Regions from separate parts of the Actinoplanes friuliensis DSM 7358 genome, predicted to be linked through region 1. Evidence: riboswitches for the same ligand, from Rfam matches in the RefSeq annotation. Region 1 holds a riboswitch; each other region holds the start of a gene.
What was found. Region 1 has a riboswitch for cobalamin ahead of AFR_RS01565 (ABC transporter substrate-binding protein). Riboswitches for the same ligand answer to the same signal wherever they lie in the genome.

Region 1 (2,195 bases):
ACGCCGGGACCTTGGACACCGCATCGGCGACCGACTGCACCAGGTCCACCACGCGCGGGCCCCAGCGCGAAGCAATGTCGTCGTCCAGCGACACGATCTGGTCTTTCTGCACGGCGGTGACCGCCGACCAGCCCTTGCGGGCCTTGACGGTGGCGGGTGACTGCTGGCAGCACTTGGTGTCGGCCAGGAAGATCAGGTCGGGGTTGGCCTTGATCAGGGCTTCCGGCGACAGCTGCGGGTAACCGCCCTTGGAGCCGTCGGCGTCGGACGGGTCAGCGACGTTCTCCAGGCTGAACAGCCCCAGAACCGAGCCGATGAAGGTCTTCGACGTCGCGGTGTAGAGCGCCGGGTCCAGCTCGTAGTAATACGTGAGCTTGGACGGGCGGGCCGGTACGCCCTTGACGATCTTGTCGATCTGGGTGCGCATGCGGTCGGTCAGGGCTGTTGCTTCGGTCTGGTGACCGGTCAGGCGGCCGAGCTCGTCGATCTCGCGGTAGGTGTCGTCGAGGACCTTGGCCGCCGGGACGAGCAGGACCGGGATCTTGAGTTTGCCCAGCTGGTCGACGATTTTGTTGAGGTCGTCGGTGGCCACGACCAGGTCGGGGTTCTTGGCCGCGATAGCTTCGGCATTGGGCTTGAATCCGGACAGGTCGGTCTTCGGCGCGTCGGCCGGGTAGGTCGACTGGTCGTCGACCGCCACCACCTGCGGGCCGGCGCCGATGGCGAACAGCATTTCGGTCGCGCTCGGGCCGAGCGACACGATGCGCTCGGGTCGCTGGGCCAGCGTCACGCCGCCGGCCGTCACCGGATAGGCCGCGCTGCCACTCGACGGCGCAGCGCTGGGAGGCTCTTCCGAGCCGCAACCGCTGAGCAGCAAGGCAGCCGTCGCAACGACTGCCGTCAACATCCTTTTCATGCTGGTCCTCCTGTCGGCCGAGGCTGTGGTGCTTCGCCGACCGGAGATGTCACCGGCCCGCGAGGCGCCCCTCCCCGGGAGCGCTGAATCGCGACCGACGCGCAGGCGACCTGGCTTCACCCCGGGCACGGCGGGGCTCACAGTTGCGGGACAGCGCCGGAATCCCACCGGCTTCGCTGCGACGCGGTCCCATCGAAACTAGCCCACCGGTCCGACAGAAAAACCGAAGACCCTCAAGGTCCAATTCCGGTCGTAGCCGGGTGCGGGGTACGGACCGTCGCTCCCGCCGAGAAAGGGCTGCGTGAGTGGCCCGGCGCGTCAGGCCGTGACGTCGGTGCGCGGCAGGCTGGCGAGGACCATGGCCACGACCTGGTCGAACGTGGTATCGACGTCCTCACCCATGCCGAATCCGCCGTTGGCCTCGATGTCGGCGAAGCCGTGGGCTGTGACCCGCAGGCGCCGGGTGGCGTGGGTCGTCTCCGACTCGTCGAGACCGTACCCGCGCAGCACCGCGAAGAAGACGCCCAGCAGCGCGCCGCTCGCCTCCGCCAGGGCTTCATGGCGCAGCGGGTCGAACGGGATCAGGGCATAACGCCCGGGGTGCGTCACCACATAGGACCGGTATGCCTGCATCAGCGCTGCCACCGCGTCGTCGCGGCTGCGACCCATCACCACGGTCGAGAGGGTGGCGGTGACGTCGCGCAACACGCGCAGCGCCATGAGGTCGCGGAGGTCGGCCAGGCTGCCGACGTGCTTGTAGAGCGACGGCGCGGCAACACCGGCCCGGTCGGCGACGGCTGCAAGACTCAGGCCTTCGAGGCCCTTCTCGTCGACCAGGGTCAGCGCGACCGCGACCACCGCGTCGGCACTGAGACCAGCCCTAGGCACGTTGGCTACCATTCATAACCAGTAGGCTAACTCACATAGTTCAAGAACGCTGCTCCCCGCCCGCGGGCAGCTGCGGATCGCGCGTCACGAAGTTGGTGATGTTCGTCCGGAATTCGGAGAGCCATTCGGCCGTCTCGGCGTCGATCAGGTCCGCGACATCGGTGGTGAATTGCTCGATCAGGTCGAGGCCGATCTTGATGGTGGTGGCATCAGCGCCGAATGCGGCTTCCGCATTCGCAGCCGTCCAGGCAAAACGGAACGCCGCGAGCCGCCTTTCCAGTGCGCGGGCTGTGGTGATGTCGCGCATCCAGCCCGAGGACAGGCCGAAGAAGTGGTCGAAAGCCACACAGCCGGCCGCGAGCGCCAGCATGATGTAGCCCCAATTGGCGCT
Region 2 (2,195 bases), 3.9 Mb from region 1:
GGGCCGTTGTCGTCCGGGCCGCCCGACGGCGGCTGCGGGTCGTCGTCCGGATCGTCGTCCATGCCGGCCTGGTCGAGGGCTTCTTCGAGGCGCTCCTCGTCCGTACCGGGCGGGTCGAGCGGGTCCTTGCGGCGCCGGTGCGGCAGAGCCAGGCGGGCCGCGTCACGGATGTCGTCGGCGGTGACCCGGTCGCGTCCGTGCCAGGCCGCCAGTGCCACCGCACAGCGGGCGACCACGATGTCCGCGCGCATCCCGTCGACCCCGTAGGCCAGGCAGACCCGGGCGATGCGGTCCAGCTCGGTGTCGGGCAGCAGCACCGACGGCACCGCCTCACGAGCCGCCAGGATCCGCGCAGCCAGCGCGGTCTCGTCAGCCGCGAACCGCGCCGCAAAAGCATCCGGCCCCGCCTCGTACGCCAGCCGCCGCCGCACCACCTCGGCCCGCAACTTGGCATCCCGCGGCGCCGACACGGTGACAACGAGGCCGAACCGGTCGACGAGCTGCGGCCGAGGCTCACCCTCTTCGGGGTTCATCGTCCCCACCAGCAGGAACCGCGCCGCATGCTTGACCGACACACCGTCCCGCTCGACGTGGGCACGCCCCATGGCGGCCGCGTCCAGCAGCAGGTCCACCAGGTGATCCGGCAGCAGATTGACCTCGTCGACATACAGCGCACCCCGGTGCGCGGCGGCGAGCAGACCCGGCTCGTAAGCCTTCACCCCGTCGGCCAGCGCCCGCTGAATGTCCAGCGTCCCGACCACCCGATCCTCGGTGGCCCCGACCGGCAACTCGACCAGCGTCGCCGGCCGATGCCCGTGCGGCGCCCCCGGCTCGTGCGGCCCATCAGGACACCCCGGGTCGGGCGCGGCAGGATCACAGGCGAACCGGCACCCCCGCACCACATCAACCTCGGGAAGCAACGAAGCCAGCGCCCGGACCACGGTCGACTTCGCCGTGCCCTTCTCCCCACGCACGAGCACCCCGCCGACAGCGGGCGAAACAGCAGTCAACAACAGCGCAAGCCGCAAATCGTCAAGTCCGACGACAGCAGAGAACGGGTACGGCGTCACGCCCGGTCCTTTCCGCGGGTCCGCGCCCACGTGCAGAAGGTGCGAGCGGCCGGAGTCTCCTGACTTCCAGGGGCGTGAACCCCCGGTCACAGTGGCGGGACCGTCCCGGTCTCCCACCGGGTTCCTCCACTGCCGCTCGCGAGCCACTCTTTCTCACCCCCACCACCCCGTCAACGTGGGGGTGGGGATACTCACGACTTCGGCCGGCCGCTACTGATGACGATCAAAATCTTGAAGGTCATGTCGTAGGTCCGTGCCGGGTACAGACCGTCGCTCCCGCCGTTTGCCGGCTCCGTGCTCCCAGACCAGCCCCGAACCCCGGCCGCTCGCTCGCCCGGGTCCGCCATCAGCGCAGAGCAACCGGGCCCGACAGACCCAGCCGACGTTCGCGGCTGCCGCCCAGCGGCCGGCATCAGCCCTGTCTGCCGATGCCACCCGCTCAGAAAGACCCGACCGGTCAGCAACCAACCGGCGCCGCGGACCGGTCGAGGGTGAGGCAAGGCGGTCGCACGGACCAACCGCGCCCGCAAGCGAGGCCTGGCAGGCGGGCGCGCAGCGGTGGTTGGGCGGCCAGGCAGTGGTCGTGGGTCAGGTGGGGTTGGGGACGGCTTTTTCGGTGCCGGGGAGGGGTTCGGGGGCGATCTTGTCGAGTTCGGTGAGGACGTCGGTGACGGCGAGGGCTGAGCGTTCGACCAGGGGGCGGAGGCGGCGGTAGAGGGCGGCGTCCGACTCGTCCGGGCGGGTGTGGTCGTTGATGCCGATCATGGCTGCGGCCTGGTCCAGGTCCGGGAGTTCGCCGAGGGCGTGGCGGGCGAGGAGGCAGGCGCCCAGGGCTGTGCCTTCCGGGGTTTCGGCGACGGCTACGGGGAGGTCGAGGGCTGAGGCGAGGATGCCGACCCAGAGTTCCGAGGCCACCGCGCCGCCGGTGGCGCGGACCTCGGTCATGGCGATGCCCTCGTCGGCGAAGGTGTCGCGGACCAGGGCCAGTTGCTGGCAGACGCCTTCGACGGCGGCTCGGACGAGGTGGGCGCGGCCGTGTTCGCGGCGGAGGCCCAGGTAGGCGCCGCGCATGCCGCCGCGCCACCAGGGGGCTCGTTCGCCGAGGAGGTACGGGAGGCAGAGGAG
Region 3 (2,195 bases), 2.3 Mb from region 1:
GCGGCATCGGCGTCCGCGCGCACGTCGGCCAGCGATTTCGCGCAGCCCGGCCGCCCGGCGCAGGCGCTCACACCCACCCAGCGCGAGCCCGCCGACACCTCCAGCCCGGCGTCCCGCAGCGCTTCCACCCAGCCCTCGACCTCGGACGCGGGCAGATCGGGCACGACGATCCCGCGCCACGGCGTCACGACCAGGGCCGCGGCCCCCGACAAAACCTTCATCTGTACGGCGGTGAGGCGCCCCAGCGGCACCAGCGCACCGACGGCCCGGCGCCCGTCCGGCTGGGCGATGGCCCCGATCGGCTCGCGCACCGGCGGCCGAGTGAGGCGAACACGCTCACCCAGGCTCCGGCCCAGCGTGGCGGCAGTGCGTGCGGCGACCCGGGCCGGGCCGTCCGTCAGCTCCCGCACCCGCCAAGCCACACGATCCGCCCCTTGCTGCTGGGCGGTGCGCTCGTCCAGGAATGCGTGGGCGGCCGCCAGCAGCGCCGGGATCACCTCGCCGGTCGGCACCCGCAGGCCGGCGTCGGTGCCCGCGAAGAGGATCGCCACGTCGCCCTGATCGGGGAGCGGCAGCGCTGCCACGTCAGCCGGGAACGCCACGTCCCCCGCGCCGCTGTCGAGCGCAAAAAGGAACCTTCCGGGCAGCGACGCGAGCCGGGGATCCGCGCACAGCGCCTGGTCCAGTCCGGCCACGTCCGGGCCGCCGGCCAGTGGGGACGCGGCTATGTTGCGTACCAGCTCGTGGGTGTCGGAGGGCAGGAGGCCCGCCGAGCGCAGGCGGGCCGCGAGCTGGTCCACCGGAACGTCTTCGAGGGCTCTGAGCTGGAGATTGGCCCGGCTGGTCAGCTCGGCGTGGCCGTCACCCCACTGCTGGGCCAGGACCCGCAGCGCCGCCAGCTGCGCACCGGTCAGCCGCCCACCCGGCAGGCGGACGCGCGCCAGCGGCCCGTCGGCTGCGGCGTGCAACCGCAGGGCGCCCGGGCAGGCGTCCGCATCGGCACGTGGTGATGGCTGAGGCACGGCCCGGATACTACGGATCGGGCCCGACACTTTCCCGGCGACGGTCGGCATCGTCACACCGGCCACCCCGCCTTGACGTCACCCTCACCGGTCGCAAGAGTGGGAGTCCACGTGCGGCGACGCCGCGGAGGAAGCCGGTGCGAGTCCGGCGCGGTCCCGCCACTGTCACAGGGTCCTGATAGACCTTGCAGCCAGGAACTCCGGTCGCCGTGAATTCCTTCGACCCGGGGCGCGGACCCCGAGGGGAGAGCCGTGTTTCTGCTGCTGTCGACGTCCGACACCGACCTGCTGAGCGCCCGTGCCAGCGGCGCCGATTACCGCCTGGCCAATCCGGCCCGCACCGCGGTCGCCGACCTGCCCGCCCTGCTCGACGGGGCCGAGCTGGTCGTCGTCCGCATCCTCGGCGGGCGCCGGGCCTGGGAGGAGGGCCTCGACGCGCTGCTCGCCGGGCCTGTCCCGGTGGTGGTCCTCGGTGGCGAGCAGGCCCCCGACGCCGACCTGATGAAGCTGTCGACCGTGCCCGCGGGGGTGGCGGCCGAGGCGCACGGCTACCTGGCCTACGGCGGCGCGGACAATCTGGCGGCGCTGCACGACTTCCTCTCCGACACGATCCTCCTGACCGGTCACGGGTTCGCCGCGCCCGTGCCCGCGCCCGACTGGGGTCTGCTGCCGCGCGATGCCGCCGACACCACGGGCCCGACGGTCGCGGTGCTCTACTACCGCGCGCACCACATGGCCGGAAACACGAACTTTGTCGAGGCCCTCTGCCAGGCCCTCGAGGCCAAGGGCGCACGGCCACTGCCGATCTTCACGGCCTCCCTGCGTACGGCGTCACCCGAGCTGCTCGCCGAGCTGCGCAAGGCGGACGCCCTGGTCGTGACCGTGCTCGCCGCCGGTGGCACCAAGCCCGCGACCGTGTCCGCCGGTGGCGACGACGAGGCGTGGGACGTCGGCGTGCTCGCCGACCTCGACGTGCCGATCCTGCAGGGCCTGTGCCTGACCAGCAGCCGCGCCGCGTGGGAGGCCAGCGACGACGGTCTGTCCCCGCTGGACGCGGCGACGCAGGTGGCGATCCCCGAGTTCGACGGCCGGATCATCACCGTGCCGTTCTCGTTCAAGGAGATCGACCCCGACGGGCTCTCCGTCTACGTGCCGGATCCCGAGCGTGCCGCA

Region 2: linked by a shared signal. The riboswitch ahead of AFR_RS27055 (VWA domain-containing protein) and the one ahead of AFR_RS01565 (ABC transporter substrate-binding protein) in region 1 are both predicted to bind cobalamin.
Region 3: linked by a shared signal. The riboswitch ahead of cobN (cobaltochelatase subunit CobN) and the one ahead of AFR_RS01565 (ABC transporter substrate-binding protein) in region 1 are both predicted to bind cobalamin.

The regions. Positions count from the first base shown of each region.
Region 1 is NC_022657.1:318,562-320,756, reverse strand. It holds gene AFR_RS01565 (ABC transporter substrate-binding protein) at 1-916, opposite strand, end outside; cobalamin riboswitch at 1,000-1,138, opposite strand; gene AFR_RS01560 (TetR/AcrR family transcriptional regulator) at 1,235-1,804, opposite strand; gene AFR_RS01555 (SLATT domain-containing protein) at 1,845-2,195, opposite strand, start outside.
Region 2 is NC_022657.1:5,835,899-5,838,093, forward strand. It holds gene AFR_RS27055 (VWA domain-containing protein) at 1-1,070, opposite strand, end outside; cobalamin riboswitch at 1,102-1,232, opposite strand; gene AFR_RS27060 (gluconokinase) at 1,659-2,195, opposite strand, start outside.
Region 3 is NC_022657.1:7,411,277-7,413,471, reverse strand. It holds gene AFR_RS34130 (ferredoxin-like domain-containing protein) at 1-1,022, opposite strand, end outside; cobalamin riboswitch at 1,094-1,241, shown strand; gene cobN (cobaltochelatase subunit CobN) at 1,275-2,195, shown strand, end outside.